2 regions of the Lactococcus sp. AK05 genome follow, and region 1 is predicted to be linked to the other one. Evidence: riboswitches for the same ligand, from Rfam matches in the RefSeq annotation. Region 1 holds a riboswitch; the other holds the start of a gene.
The links. Region 1 has a riboswitch for FMN ahead of AB6B24_RS04175 (ECF transporter S component). Riboswitches for the same ligand answer to the same signal wherever they lie in the genome.

Region 1 (7,966 bases):
AATCAAAGTGAAACCTTTATGATTCCTGCCTCAAATGTTGCTGTACTTTATGCTGAGCATAATATTGCTCATGCAAAACTGATGCTTAGTCAGTATAAGTATTCACGAGTTCCAGTTTTAAATGAAAAAAAAGAATACGTTGGTGTTTTGGGTTTAACAGAAATCGTTGAATTTGAAATGGAACAGAATTTCTTTTTTGAAAAATTACATAATACATCAATTTCGGAAATAGTTAATAAAGATGTTCAAACAGTTGGACCATCAGTAACCTTGGAAGAAATGATGCACAAATTAATTAAGGAGCCATTTCTCCCAGTAGTCAAAAGACAGGAATTTATGGGGATTGTTGTTAGGCAAGAAATATTAAAGGCCTTTAGTGCCTTTGCTCACGACTTTACAAAATATTATGAAATTACCAAACGAGATTGACGAGTATTTAGCAAGCAGAAATTTTTCAGAGAATACTCGTTCAAATTACCATTATGATTTAGTTTCTTTGCAGGCTTTCTTTGAAGATAAGTCACTCACAACAGAAAACTTAGAACTTTACAAAATTCAAATTAGTAATCTTTCGCCAGCAGCACAGCGAAGGAAGATTTCGAGTGCAAATCAATATTTGCTTTTCCTGTATCAAAGACAAAAAGTTGACCAGTACTTTAAAATTAAACAAGTCGTTCAAAAAAAATCACAGACTGCTCAAAGTTATCATCCAATGATTAAGGAATTTCCTGAGTTCTATGGTCCTTTGACCTGTCCAGGACAATTTTTAGCCTTATTAATTTTAGAATTTGGTTTAAATTTTGCTGAGATACAAAAATTGAAATGGGAAAATTTTAATTGGAACTTTAAATATCTCACGATTGAAAAAGCAGGAATAAAACGAGTTTTACCAATTAGAGAAAAATTTGCCATAAGAGTTAAAGCCATTAATAATGCTGATGAATTATTCGCAAAATCTCGTCAATTTCTTTATACTGAATTGAAAAAATTTACGAACTATTCTTCCAAAGAAATTAGAGAACAGTATATCTTGCATCAGGTTAAAGCAGGGAAGTCAATTTATGAACTGGCAACTCTACTTGGTTTAACGACTATTACAACGCTTGAAAAATATTATAGATAGGAATTTACACTATTTTTATTATGTAAACTATGATTAAAGAAATCAATATAAAAATTAAAAACTTCGAGGGTCCTCTCGACCTTTTATTGCATTTGGTAAGTCAGTATGAAATGGATATTTTTGAAGTTCCATTGGTACCAGTTATTGAGCAATATCTTATCTATATTCAAACCATGAAAGAACTTGAATTGGAAGTAGCTGGAGAGTACATGTTAATGGCAAGTCAACTGATGTTAATTAAATCAAGAAGACTTTTACCGACAGTTACCGAAACTTTTATTGAAGATACAGAACAACTTGAGTATGATTTATTGGCTCAAATTGATGAATATCGGAAATATAAAATGTTGTCACAAGATTTAGATGAACTTCATCAGGAACGTAGTCACTTTTATTCAAAAGCTAAGACAGAAATTATCACTGATGAAACTGTGCTTTTGCAGGATAAATCTGCTTTAGATTTATTTCTAGCTTTTACCAAAATTCTTGAGTTGCAAAGACAACATTTTCAAGACGAAAATACAAAAATAGCAGCTGAGAAATTTACAATTGCTGATAAGATTTTAGAGTTAAGTACTAGATTTACAGAACAAAAAATATGTAAATTTTCAGATTTGTTTTCTAGCTCTACTAATAAAGATGAACTCGTCACCACTTTTATGGCTCTTTTAGAATTAATCAAAAATCAACAGATTTCTTTTTCTCAAGAAGAGCTTTTTGGAGAAATTATTTTAGAAAGAAAAGAAACTAGTGAATAAGACAGCAAGTTGTGAACTCTTACTTTTTGTATCTGGCGAATCTGGTTTAACTTTGGCAGAATTGTCAGCATTGACAGAAATGTCTAAACAAGCTTGTCAGCAACAAATTGATTACTTAAAAGAAAAATATCATTCTGATGAAGAATCTGCTTTAACGATTATTGAAACTGCAGGTAAATATCGTATGGCTACAAAAGAAGAGTTTGCAGAAATTCTTAAAAACTATGCCAAAACTCCTCTTAATCAATCGTTGTCAAAATCAGCTCTTGAAGTTTTATCAATTATTGCTTATAAGCAACCTTTAACTCGACTCGAAATCGATCAGCTCCGCGGAGTGAATTCCTCAGGTGTTCTCTCAACACTTCGTGCTTTTGATTTGGTTGAAAAGGTCGGGCAAGTTGAAGCACCAGGACGTCCAAGTCTTTATGCAACAACTGAATTTTTCTTAGACTATATTGGGATTAATCATTTAGATGAATTACCTGAAATAGATGAGTCAAGATTTATCGCAGAAGAACAAACCTTATTTAACGAAAGTGAAGAAAATGAGAATCAATAAATATTTGGCCCATGCAGGTGTGGCAAGCAGACGTAAAGCAGAAGAACTAATTTTAGCGGGAAAAGTAACGGTAAATAATGTTCCAATGACAAACTTGGGTTATCAAGTTTCAACTGGAGATATCGTTGAAGTTAATGGAGTAGCAGTTTATAACGAAGAACCCGTTTATTATCTTCTAAATAAACCAAGAGGCTATATTTCTTCAGTTAGCGATGACAAAGGACGTCAAACGGTAATGGATTTAATGCCACAAGTTAAAGAACGTATTTACCCTGTGGGACGTTTGGACTGGGATACAAGCGGTTTGCTTTTGCTTACAAACGATGGTGAATTTACGAATATGATGACTCACCCACGTCATGGTGTTGATAAGGTCTATGTTGCTAAGGTAGAAGGTCAAGCGAACAAAGAAAACTTGCGTCCTTTAACTTTAGGTATGACTATTGAAGGTAAAAAAGTTAGTCCCGCCCGTTATGAGATTATCAAACAAGAGAAAACAAAAAATCATTCGATTGTTAGTTTAACTATCCATGAAGGACAAAATCATCAAGTTAAAAAAATGTTTGCGGCTGCAGGACTTCCAGTACAAAAATTGAGTCGTATTCAATATGGAACTCTTACATTGGATGGACTTCCAACAGGACAATTTCGTCGTTTGAGTAAAAAAGAAGTTTCTCAATTGATTAATGCAGCCCAAGGAAATTAAGTGATTATTATAAAAGACAATTCTGATAAAGAGTTGTTTTTTTATTTCTTAAGCAAATCTTATTCTTGATAAGCAAACTATTTTTGTGCTATAATAAAATTATCTTCAGGGCACCGTGTAATTCGGGACCGGCGGTAAATAGGGCTTTGACCTTATGACTCCGCGATTCGCTACGGCGATTGAAGCAGTGAGAATCTGCTAGCGACAGTAAAGTCTGGATGGAAGAAGATGAACAATTTTTGTAGTGTAATCAACTTCGGTTGGATTACTGTTTTTAGCCAAACCAAAAATGTCTATCAACTTCCTCGAAATTTGAAGAATTATTTTCTCATATTTGGAGGTTTTTTTATGTCTAAAACACGTCGGATGGTATTAATTGCCATGCTTGCTGCACTATCAACAATCTTATTATTGCCGATTTTGCAGTTTCCGCTATTGCCTGGAATTGATTTTATGAAAGTTGAACTCTCAATCATTCCAGTACTTATTGGAGTCTTTACTTTGGGATTGGGTGATGGATTTATTATCCTCTTTATTCGCTCTATCTTATGGTATCTCCTATTTAATCAAGGGCCATCAACTTGGATTGGTGTGCCGATGAACTTCATTGCTTTGGGAATCTTCATGGCAATTGTTTGGTTCTTTACAAAGAAAAAATTCTCAATCAAAAACTATACAGTTGGTGTAGTTTTAGCAGCCATCGCATCAGTTCTTGTGATGATGGTGTTGAATGTTTTCTACGCACTCCCTCTCTATCGTTTAGCTGCTGGCTTTGATGTTGATAAAATTTTTGTTGGAGCAACTCATCTTTTTAATATGGGTTCTCTATCAGTTACTTTGAATCCAACTTATCTTTTAACAGTAGTTTTACCTTTTAATGCTTTGCAGTACATCATCTTTGCTCTGGTATTTGGTTTGATTGTTGCAGTGTTCAAGAAAAACAAAGTCGTAAAATTTTATAATGCTTAATAAAAAAAGAAATTTCATTGATTTGAAGTTTCTTTTTTTATTTAAATAGTAAATAAGTGGGAATCTCACTTCATATAGTCTGTTTTAAACGCTTTCTTTATGGTATACTAATATTTAGAATATTATAAAATAAAATGGAATAGACTGTATGAAAATTTTTAAAGATTTATGGTGGTTTTTTAAGGCAGAGAGAAAAGGTTATGGCGTTGGTCTATTAGCCCTTTTTATTGTTTCTTTAACTCACTTGATTCCGCCTTTAATTATCGGAAAAATTATTGACCATATTGTTAAGCGTAACCTTACTTTACCCTTAATTTTGAGTTTTTCTGGTATTTTATTGGTTACTGCACTCGTTGAATATGGCTTTCGTTTTCTTTGGTCTACAAATATTTGGGGTGAAGCCTTTAAACTGGAAAAAATAATCCGTAGTCGGCTTTTTAGGCATTTTTTAAGAATGGATACCCTTTTTTATCAGAGAAATCGGACTGGCGATTTGATGGCTCATGCGACAAATGACCTACAAGCGATACAGAGTGTTGCTGGACTTGGTGTTTTGACTTGGGCAGATTCTTTAATGACGGGCGGGATGACAATCATTGCTATGCTCTTATTTATCGACTGGCGTTTGACAATTATTGCTGTCCTTCCTTTGCCTTTACTCGCGCTAGTATCTAAAGTTTTAGGGGATAAAATTCATGTAAGTTTTGAACATGCCCAAGAAACCTTCTCTGAAATGAATGATAAAGTCCAAGAATCGATTACAGGAATGAAAGCAATCAAATCTTTTGGTGAAGAAGAACAAGATATGGCTGATTTCCAAGTTAAGTTAGATAATATTGATAAAGCCTTTATCAGGGTCAATTGGATTGACTCAATGTACGATCCTTTAATCACTTTAATTGTTGGTTTATCTTATACTTTAACCATTCTTTTAGGGGGCTACTATGTTGTTCACCATGTTTTAACGATTGGACAGTTGGTTGCTTTTATGACTTATATCGGAAATTTGGTCTGGCCGATGTTTGCTATTGGTGTTCTTTTTAATGTTATTGAACGTGGAAGAGCTTCATACAGTCGAGTAGAAAAATTATTAGCTCAAAAAGCGGAATCAAAAATTTCTGAAGGTACTTTGAAAATGCCAAAAGAAGGTCAACTCCTTTTTGATATTGAAAGTTTTACTTATCCAAATGAGAATGAAGGGCGCAATCTGGAGAAAGTTCAATTTAATTTAAAAGAAGGTCATGTTTTAGGTTTGGTCGGACGAACAGGTGCAGGAAAATCAACGATTATTAAACTTTTAATGCGAGAGTTTGACCATTACAAAGGACATATTACTTTTGCTGACCATGATATTATGGATTATCAATTAGATGAATATTTGCCAGCGATTGGTTATGTTCCGCAAGAACATTTTCTATTTTCGATGTCTGTCAGAGATAATATTCGCTTTGCTAAGATGTCAGCGAGTCAAGAAGAAGTTGAAATTGCAGCTAAAACAGCTGGAATTCATGATGATATTATTGCTTTTCCTGAAGGTTATGATACTTTGGTTGGCGAGCGTGGCGTTTCGCTTTCTGGTGGACAAAAGCAAAGGTTATCTATTGCGAGGGCGCTACTTATTCAGCCTAAATTATTAATTTTAGACGATGCGCTGTCAGCTGTTGATGCCAAGACTGAACAGTTAATTTTGTCAAATCTGAAGGCCTTACGTCATGAAAGTTCAACGCTGGTTGTCAGTCACAGATTGTCATCAGTAATGGAAGCTAATGAAATTCTCGTGCTAGACGAAGGAAAAGTGATTGAGCGTGGCTTGCATGAAGCTTTGATTAAATCTGGAGGTTGGTATGCTCAAATGTGGCAAATGCAACAGATTGAAAGTCATTTGACAGCGAATGATGAAGATGAGAATTTACTGACAGGTTCGTCAGTAAATCGGGAAGGAGAAGAAAATGGAGAAATCTACTGACAAAATGTCTGTCAGAGAAAGTTGGCAAGTTTTTAAATTTATTTTCAAATTCTTATTACCTTTCAAAAAGTATTTCGTTTGGGCTTTTGTTTTTAGTGTAATTACAACTGCTCTTGCTTCAATTATGCCTTTTGTTTTGTCCGTTTTTATGGATTCTTATTTGACACCTATGAAAGCGACTGACCAGATTATTTTCTATTTTGCAGGTCTTTATTTGATTTTAGCAATAATTAATTCAATTGCTTTCTTTTTCAAATGGAATTATCTGCAAAATGGTTCGATTTTTGTTAATCAATACATTCGTAAGAAAGTTTATCGAAAAATTCATCAGCTAGGCATGCGATATTTTGACCAAAAACCGACGGGTTGGTTAATCACCAGAATCACAAATGACACTGATTTATTTGATTTCTGGCAGACTTTGTTTAATGCATTAACAAGTTTGCTTTCTATTATCATTGCCTTCATTGCTTTGTTTATTATTGACCACCAAATTGCGCTTGTGATGTTGTTGATTCTTCCCCTATTGATTTTGGCAGTACTGATTTATCAAAAAGTGAGTACAAAAGTTTATCAAGCCATGCTTGCTAAGCGTTCAGAATTGAATACGAAATTAAATGAATACATTTCTGGGATGAGAATTATTCAACAATTTCGTCAAGAGAGCAGACTAGGAAATGAATTTGAAAAAACAAATGATGAATATTATGGTTATCGAAAACGAGTGATTCAAATTAATGGGATTTTGTTGAGCCCTTTGGTTAATTTTTTGATGGCCATCTCAATTGTTGTTGTCTTGTTGATGTATTCTAATCGAAGTCTACATGCAGTGGTTGAGGCTGGTTTAATTTATGCTTTCATCAGTAATGTACAAATTTACTTTAATCCTATTTCAGGATTGATGGATTCATTATCAAACTTTTCAAATGGATTGGTGGCCTCTAGTCGCATTAAGACAATCATGGAAGAAAAAGAATTTGCGCCACAACAAGGAATTTCAACTTCTGTCAGTAAAAATGTTGATGAAAAATTTACTGACAGAAAATCTGTCAGCAATTCTCCAATCATTCAAGAAGGAAAAATTGAATTTCGCAATGTCAGTTTTTCATATGACGGAGAACATCAAGTTTTGAAAAATATCTCATTCATTGTGAATCCTGGAGAAACGCTTGCTTTTGTAGGTCATACAGGTTCGGGGAAATCGAGTATTATCAATGTCTTTATGCGATTCTATGAATTTACAGAAGGTCAAGTTTTGATTGATGATCAGGACATTAGAAGTTATTCAAAAGAAGAACTTCGGGAAAAAATTGGTTTAGTATTGCAAGATTCCTTTATGTTTGTTGCGTCAGTTACTGACAATATCAAAATGATGAATCCACAGATTACTGACCAAGCAGCCAAAGAAGCGGCTCGATTTGTTCAAGCTGACAAATTCATCAAAGATTTAGAAAATGGTTACGAAACCAAAGTAATTGAAGGTGGAGCTGCCTTCTCGGCCGGTGAACGTCAATTAATTAACTTTGCTCGAACGATTGTGCGTAATCCGAAAATTCTCTTATTAGATGAAGCAACAGCCAATATTGATACTGAAACTGAATCGCTTATTCAAGAAGGTCTGACAAATATGCGGCAAAATCGAACGACAATGGCAATTGCTCACCGTTTATCAACAATTAAAGATGCTGACCAAATTTTAGTCCTGAACAAGGGAGAAATTATTGAGCGAGGAAATCATGACCAACTTTTAGAGCTTAATGGTTATTATGCAGACATGTATCGAATTCAAACTTTACAAAAAGAGCTATGAAAAACCACTGCTATCAGTGGTTTTTCGTTTATCAGTTTTTCTGATAAAAAATATTGACAAAAAATAAAATAAGCG
Region 2 (7,966 bases), 280 kb from region 1:
AGGGCCTATGAATTTAATCGTTCGGGTAGATTGTTATCAATTGATATAGGAGATAAGAGTCGAACGATTCCTACAAATAAGGATAAAGAGATTTTATCCTATTGGAAAAATAAACTTTATGGTGATATCGTTCAAAAGAGAAAAAAGCCAATAATCAATCTTCAGTGGCTCTATAATCGGTTAAATTATAAGAGGTTTAATTCATGAGTATGGTGAAAAAAAGAAGAGGTAAGTTTAGAAAAGTATTTTTGCCTATCCTAATATTTATTGTTTCTGTATTAATCATTATTGGATACGGCCACCATAATTTTAGGGTCTATTCAATTTATTATGCGCAGAATATTCCTCATAAATCAGGGACAGCCCCTGTTATGTGTGCCGTAATAGATAATCTGAATAGTATTTATATTCCTAATCTTAATGAAAAAAGTCGTTATGATAATTGGAGAGATGTAGTGAACACTGTAAGTGATAGGACAGGTGTGATTGAATATGATTTTGTGAACAATAGTATTCTGATAGGAAAAACTTTTGAGGATTTAGAGGGGATATCTCCTTTGAATCAGGATAAATTTATCTCAGGTATAAATATGTATACTAGAAAGAAAATTGGATACGTTTTAAATTTCAATATCACAAAAAATAAATTAATAAAAGAATATAAGGTTTATTATAGTAATCAAGGGAGATTTGAAAAAATATCCATTATTGAAAACAACGCTGAAAAAGGAGTTAAGGCCGTGGAATATAAAAATAATTTAGCAACAATATCCAAACTTCAACAAAAATTATATGGTTCAATTATTCAAAAAAGAAAAATTCCGTTGATAAATCTTCAAATGCTTTATAACTGGCTGAATTATAAGAGATTTAATTTATGAGAACAAAGGATGAAAATGATGAACAAAAATACACAGAAAACAGATACTACTCCGAAAAAGAAAAGAATTTTGCCATGGTTAATTCCTTTGATTGTGGGGATGATATTTTTATCTCTTGTGGTTACCCTTTTTAGTGTTTCCAAAGTAGCGAAAATTTATCATCAGGTAGAAAAACAAGAGTTACTAGACGAGGTAACTCACTCGATAAATAATGGGAAAAAGCAGCTTGTAACTTCTCAAGGTTCAAATCCATTTTATATAGATATTAAAGCAAGTGAAAGTGGCACAGATACCATTGTTGTAACTTTGATAGTCGAAAATGATTATGTTTCTTATGTCAAAAATGATATGCCTATGATAAAAAAATGGATAATAGAGGGAATGGAGAGTGCAGAAGGAATAAAACTTACAAAATCAGAACATCAATGGGTTAAAGAGATGAATTTTAAAATGAGATTTGTTTTAAAGGACAAGACAGGAAAAATTCTTGAGAGTTTTGATTATAAAATTAAATAATATTTAACTATATTGGACTTTAATAAAGTAGGGTGATGTTCGCTTGTACTATCTGTCTGTGAACTTTTAATGTTTGATTTTAATTTGTTAACTTAAAGAATACGTTTTTATTTCTTGACAATCTTTAAATTTAAATGCTATACTTTAGCTACAATTGAATAAATCTTCAGGGCAGGGTGTAATTCCCTACCGGCGGTATAGCCCGCGAGCTGCTTGCAGCATGATTCGGTGAAACTCCGAGGCCGACAGTATAGTCTGGATGAAAGAAGATAATAAAACCATAATACTCTAGTCAGTATTATGTCTATTTAGCCTAAAACTCTGGAGTGAATTGATATAATTCACTCCATTTTTGGTTTTTTGAGCTGCTTTTTTGCTCGAAAAAAAATAGAAAATTTATCAAAAGACCCTGAAATTTTATTTTAGGGTCTTATTTTTTATTAGAAAGGATGAATAGATGAAAAAAGACGAATACTACATGGATTTAGCAATTGTACTTGCAAAAAAAGGAGGTGGTAATGTCAACCCTAACCCTCAAGTAGGAGCCCTTATTGTCAAAGAAGGAAGAATTATTGGTCAAGGTTATCATGAAAAATATGGGGAAGCTCATGCGGAAATCAATGCTTTTAAGAGTTGTAACGAATCTCCCGAAGGAGCCACGCTTTATGTGACCTTAGAGCCTTGTGCGCATCAGGGAAAACAACCCCCTTGTTTTGAAGCGATAATAAAAAATAGAATTAAGCGTGTTGTTATCGGGCATTTAGACCCCAATCCCTTAGTTTCAGGAAAAGGAATTAAAGCAATGAGAGAAGCTGGAATTGAAGTTTCTATCAATGTTTTAGAAAAAGAATGTGAAGAATTAAATAAAATTTTCTTTTATTATGTTAGTCAAAGGCTTCCTTATGTCATGATGAAGTATGCAATGACTTTAGACGGAAAAATTGCGACATCAGCAGGTCAGTCAAAATGGATTACAGGTGAAATTGCAAGACAGAAAGTACATCAAGACCGTTCACGTTTTATGGCAATTATGATTGGTGTTGAAACGCTTATTTTAGATGATCCACAACTCTCTGTCAGGTTGGAAAATGGAAAAAACCCGATAAGAATCATTTGTGATACTCATTTAAGAAGCCCTTTAGCTTCCAAGATTATTTCTACAGCTACTGAAATTCCAACGATTATTGCTACAGCTGAGTCTGACCCCGAAAAACAAGCTCCCTTTCTTAAAGCGGGTTGTGAAATTATCTTAGTTTCTTACCTAGAAGGAAGATTGAATTTGAAAGAATTGACCAAAAAGTTAGGAGAAAAAGGGATTGACAGTATCATCTTGGAAGGTGGAGGAACATTAAATGCTTCGGCATTAAAAGCAGGGATAGTTCAAAAAGTTCAAACTTATATTGCCCCTAAAATATTTGGTGGAAAAGAAGCACCAAGTCCAGTTGAAGGGCATGGAATCGAGCAACCCAATCAAGCCTATCTCCTAGAAAGGCCTCAAATAACCTATCTAGGAGAAGATATTTTATTAGAAAGTGAGCTTCTTTAATGTTTACAGGAATAATTGAAGAAATAGGGGAAGTGAGTTGCCTGCAAAAAAGAGAAAAATCCTTCAAAATTAGTATCCGTGCTTCCTTGATTTTAGAGGATATGAAACTTGGAGATTCTATTTCAACAAATGGTTTATGCCTGACCGTTTCTGCATTTAATCAAAAAGAATTTACGGCTGATATTATGCCTGAAAGTCTAAATCGCTCAAATCTTAGGACCTTAAATGTGGGTGCCAAAGTTAACTTAGAACGAGCGATGCCTTTAAATGGCCGATTTGGCGGGCATATTGTGTCAGGGCATATTGATGGAGTTGGCCAGATTTTAGAAGTAAAAAAAGAAGAAAATGCCATCTGGTTTGAAATCAAAACGAGCTTAAATTTAATGAGATACATCGTCGAAAAAGGCTCAATTACGATTGATGGGATTAGTCTTACAGTTGCTCAGGTTAAGTCGAAATCTTTTAGTGTTTCCATTATTCCACATACGCTCAAAGAGACGATAATGGCAGATAAAAAAGTGGGTGATACTGTTAATTTAGAAAATGATATTTTAGGGAAATATATAGAAAAATTATGGGGCGATAGTAGTTCTTCGATGAAAGAATCTTCAGTAACTAAAGAAAAACTATTTAACAACGGATTTTTATAGGAGATAAAATGTTCCAATATAATAAAGTAGAAGAAGCACTTGCTGCACTTAAAGCAGGGGAAATGATTATTGTTAGTGACGATGAAAATAGGGAAAATGAGGGCGACCTTATCTGTGCGGCCGAATTTATCAGCCCAGAAATAATTAATTTTATGGCAAGTGAGGCCAAAGGTTTGATCTGCGCACCACTCAGTGAAACTTATGCTAAGAATTTACAATTAGAAGCAATGGTAGAGAAAAATACAGATAATCATGGAACAGCTTTTACAGTTTCGGTTGATCATATTGAAACTAGCACAGGAATTTCGGCTTTTGAACGGGCCTTAACCATAAAAAAACTTGTTGATGCCGAGAGTTTACCAAGTGATTTTCGTAGACCAGGTCATGTATTTCCACTTATTGCCAAGAAAAATGGCCTTTTAGAGCGAAATGGTCATACTGAGGCTACGGTTGACTTGTTGCGTCTGGCTGGTTTAAAAGAAGTAGGTGTCTGCGTTGAAATAATGGACGAAGATGGAACAATGATGCATAAGGAGAAACTGAAGGAAAAAGCGCAAGAGTGGGGCTTGAAATATATCACGATTAAATCTATTCAAGAGTATCTTAAGCAAAATGAACTGCAAGTAGAACAGGTGACTAGAGCCAAGCTACCAACGAAATATGGTATGTTTGATATTTTAGGATTTGTCAATAAAATAAATGGTGAGCACCATGTTGCTTTAGTTAAAGGAGATATTGGTGACGGTCAAGCTATTCTTTGCCGCGTTCACTCAGAATGCTTAACTGGTGATGCTTTTGGTTCTTTGAAATGTGACTGCGGTGAACAATTAGAAGAGGCATTAAAAAAAATAAATGATGAGGGGCGTGGCGTGCTTTTATATCTTCGACAAGAAGGACGTGGAATTGGTTTGATTAATAAACTTTGTGCCTACTCACTTCAAGATGAAGGACTTGATACAGTTGAAGCTAATTTAGCTTTGGGATTTGAAGAAGATGAGCGAGAATATTCCATTGGAACACAAATTCTAAAAATAATTGGGGTGAAATCATTGAAATTAATGACTAATAATCCGCAAAAGATTAATGATTTTCAAAAATATGGTCTAGTAGTTGAAGAAAGAGTAGCTCTCCAAATCAAAGATAACCCTTTTGACCGTGATTATTTAAAAGTAAAACAAAATAAAATGGGACATTTGTTTGACTAAAGTAAAATAGAAAGTAAGGATAGAAATATGACAATTATTGAAGGAAATTTAAGAACAGAGAATGCAAAATATGGGATTGTAGTTGCTCGATTTAATGAATTTATCAATGCAAAACTTTTGTCAGGAGCATTAGATGCACTCAAAAGACATGGAGTCCAGGAAGAAGAAATTGATATAGCATGGGTTCCTGGGGCTTTTGAAATTCCCCTTATTGCCCAAAAAATGGCGACTTCCTATAAATATGAAGCAATTATATGTTTAGGGACTGTCATCAGAGGCTCAACTTCTCATTATGATTTTGTTTGTAATGAAGTTTCTAAGGGGATTGCTCATGTTTCCTTAAACTCTAATATTCCGGTCATGTTTGGTGTGCTAACAACTGAAAATATAGAACAAGCCATTGAGCGTGCAGGCACAAAAGCTGGAAATAAAGGTTTTGAAGTAGCGGTTGGAGCAATTGAAATGGTTGATTTGATGAGAAAGATTGGCTAATTTATCTATAAGTGCATTTATTTAAATGCGCTTTTTATTTTGAAATAGGATAAAAACTGTTCTAGCGAGCTATCAGATTGCGAAATATGCTATAATTAAAGCATGAAAAAACTACTGTCACTTGTTATTATCGTTGTTGGAATTGTTGCTGACCAAATTTTTAAAAATTGGATTGTTGCTAATATTCAGCTTGGAGATACAGAAAAAATTTGGCCTAATGTTCTTAGTTTAACTTATATCAAAAATGATGGAGCAGCTTGGTCTTCATTTTCAGGTCAACAATGGTTTTTCCTTGTCTTAACACCGATCGTCTTAGTTGTTGCCCTTTGGTTTTTATGGAAAAAAATGGCACAAAACTGGTATTTTATTGGATTAACTTTAATTATTGCGGGTGCTTTGGGAAATTTTATTGACCGAATTCGTCAAGGATTTGTTGTTGATATGTTCCAAACTGAATTTATTAATTTTCCAATTTTTAATATTGCTGATATCTTATTATCTGTTGGTTTTGTTCTTCTTTTCATTGCAATTTTGACAGACAAAGAAACAAAATAAATTGATTAAAAAATCACTGACAGAAAGTTTTATTTAACATTTATAAAAAGGAAAACACACTTGCCTATCATAAAAATTAACGAAGAAAACAAAGGCTTACGTCTTGACAAGGCGCTTGCCAATCAAACAGAATATTCACGAAGTTTACTGACAGAACTTATTAAAAATGATAAAGTGTTTGTTAACAGTGAAGCCAAAAAAGCAAAGTATAAAGTAAAAGTAGGGGACAGGATTGAATTTGAAGTTCCGGAAGCGGAAGTTCTTGATATTGTTGCTGAAGATTTGCCACTAGAAATCATTTATGAAGATTCAGATGTTGCAGTAGTAAATAAACCTCAGGGAATGGTAGTTCATCCTGCAGCCGGTCATGCTTCAGGAACATTGGTTAATGCAATCATGTATCATATCAAAGATCTTTCAAGCATTAATGGTGTAATTCGTCCAGGAATTGTGCATCGTATTGATAAGGATACGAGTGGTCTTTTGATGATTGCCAAAAATGATAAAGCACACGAAAGTTTGGCAGCACAATTAAAAGATAAGACTAGCAAACGTCGTTATTTAGCGATTGTCCACGGTGAAATTGCTAATGATAAAGGAACCATTGAAGCGCCAATTGGTCGTAATCTTAAAGATCGCAAAAAACAAGCTGTAGTTTCTGGCGGAAAACCAGCCGTGACTCATTTTGAGGTTTTAGAACGATTTTATGGCTATACTTTGATTGCATTACGCTTGGAAACTGGGCGTACACATCAGATTCGTGTACATATGAATTACATTGGTCATCCTGTGGCTGGTGATCCACTCTATGGGCCAAATAAAACATTGACACCTAATAAAGGGCAATTTTTGCATGCTGAAACATTAGGTTTTGACCATCCAACAACTGGTGAATTTATGGAATTCCAAGTTGATGCTCCTGAGATATTCAATGAACAATTAGAAAAGCTTAGAGAACAAGTTTAAACTTGTTCTTTTTTGTATTTAAAAAAGAACTATATTTACTGACAGACTTTCTGTATTTGTCAGCAAATCAGACATCATTAAAAGATAGATGATTTATAATAGAGTTACTGATAGTTAGTAGGTTTTAATTAGTAAAAGGAGACTATTATGAACTTTTTTAATCAGATTTTTCATAATCAAATTTTAATGACAGCCATTGTGAGTTGGGCTCTGGCTCAGTTAATTAAAATAATTATCGAACTTATTCGGACACATCGTATTAATTGGCAATTAATTTTTGCAACAGGTGGGATGCCCAGTTCTCATAGTTCATTGGTTGTTGCTTTGGCAACGGCTACTGGATTGAGACAAGGATTTGATTCATCGCTTTTTGCTATTGCTACTGTTTTAGCCTTCGTCGTTTTATATGATGCCCAAGGTATTAGAAGACAGGCAGGAAATCAAGCCAGAATTATTAATCGAATGTTACAAAATGTCGAAAATGCCGGAATCAAAGTAGATAAAAATTTAAAAGAATTATTGGGGCATACACCAATTCAAGTGATGGGTGGAACAATTTTAGGAATAATAGTTGCTTTAGTAATGAATTAAGAAAAAATTCTGTTGCAATTAGAGTCGTAAGCGTTAACTATAGTGTAGTTTATAAATGTGAAGTAAAAAATGAGAAATTATCATCTAAAAATTAAGGTTATTGTAAGAAACAAAAGCCAAGCTATGGTAAAATGGTAATATGAATAATATAGTATTTATTAAGTATAAAAAAGGATTCTGTCTTGCCTTAATGATAGGACTCTTTCTTTTAATTAACGGGATTGCTATTTCTTTGACGCAAGTGTGGAACGAAGATCACATCATTGCACTTTTGTTAGGAAATATTCTTTTAATAGCAGCCTATTTTTATTTTGTTGGAATTTATAAATTATCAAAAAAACTTTTTGACTCAAAGAATAAAAATGAAACTACTGACAAGTCTGTCAGTAAAATTGAGTTACTGACAGACTTGTCAGTAACAAAATATTATCGAATAAGCTTTTGGGTAGTAGCTTTGTTAACTTTTATCTTGCCGTTTCTTTTTATGATACATGTGCCTGATAGTAAGCATGCTTGGGACTATTTCGTTATATTTAATTCTACGACAGAACTCCATGGTCAATC

Region 2: it holds a riboswitch for FMN, as region 1 does, so the genes downstream of both, ribD (bifunctional diaminohydroxyphosphoribosylaminopyrimidine deaminase/5-amino-6-(5-phosphoribosylamino)uracil reductase RibD) here and AB6B24_RS04175 (ECF transporter S component) in region 1, are expected to answer to the same signal.

Annotation. Positions count from the first base shown of each region.
Region 1 is NZ_JBFTEI010000001.1:873,670-881,635, reverse strand. It holds gene cbpB (cyclic-di-AMP-binding protein CbpB) at 1-429, shown strand, start outside; gene xerD (site-specific tyrosine recombinase XerD) at 407-1,123, shown strand; gene AB6B24_RS04190 (segregation/condensation protein A) at 1,153-1,881, shown strand; gene scpB (SMC-Scp complex subunit ScpB) at 1,874-2,440, shown strand; gene AB6B24_RS04180 (pseudouridine synthase) at 2,427-3,146, shown strand; FMN riboswitch at 3,244-3,380, shown strand; gene AB6B24_RS04175 (ECF transporter S component) at 3,495-4,115, shown strand; gene AB6B24_RS04170 (ABC transporter transmembrane domain-containing protein) at 4,264-6,081, shown strand; gene AB6B24_RS04165 (ABC transporter ATP-binding protein) at 6,065-7,891, shown strand.
Region 2 is NZ_JBFTEI010000001.1:595,604-603,569, forward strand. It holds gene AB6B24_RS02840 (hypothetical protein) at 1-207, shown strand, start outside; gene AB6B24_RS02845 (hypothetical protein) at 204-881, shown strand; gene AB6B24_RS02850 (hypothetical protein) at 900-1,397, shown strand; FMN riboswitch at 1,556-1,672, shown strand; gene ribD (bifunctional diaminohydroxyphosphoribosylaminopyrimidine deaminase/5-amino-6-(5-phosphoribosylamino)uracil reductase RibD) at 1,855-2,943, shown strand; gene AB6B24_RS02860 (riboflavin synthase) at 2,943-3,593, shown strand; gene ribA (GTP cyclohydrolase II) at 3,602-4,798, shown strand; gene ribE (6,7-dimethyl-8-ribityllumazine synthase) at 4,826-5,290, shown strand; gene lspA (signal peptidase II) at 5,393-5,845, shown strand; gene AB6B24_RS02880 (RluA family pseudouridine synthase) at 5,906-6,811, shown strand; gene AB6B24_RS02885 (divergent PAP2 family protein) at 6,959-7,402, shown strand; gene AB6B24_RS02890 (glycosyltransferase family 39 protein) at 7,542-7,966, shown strand, end outside.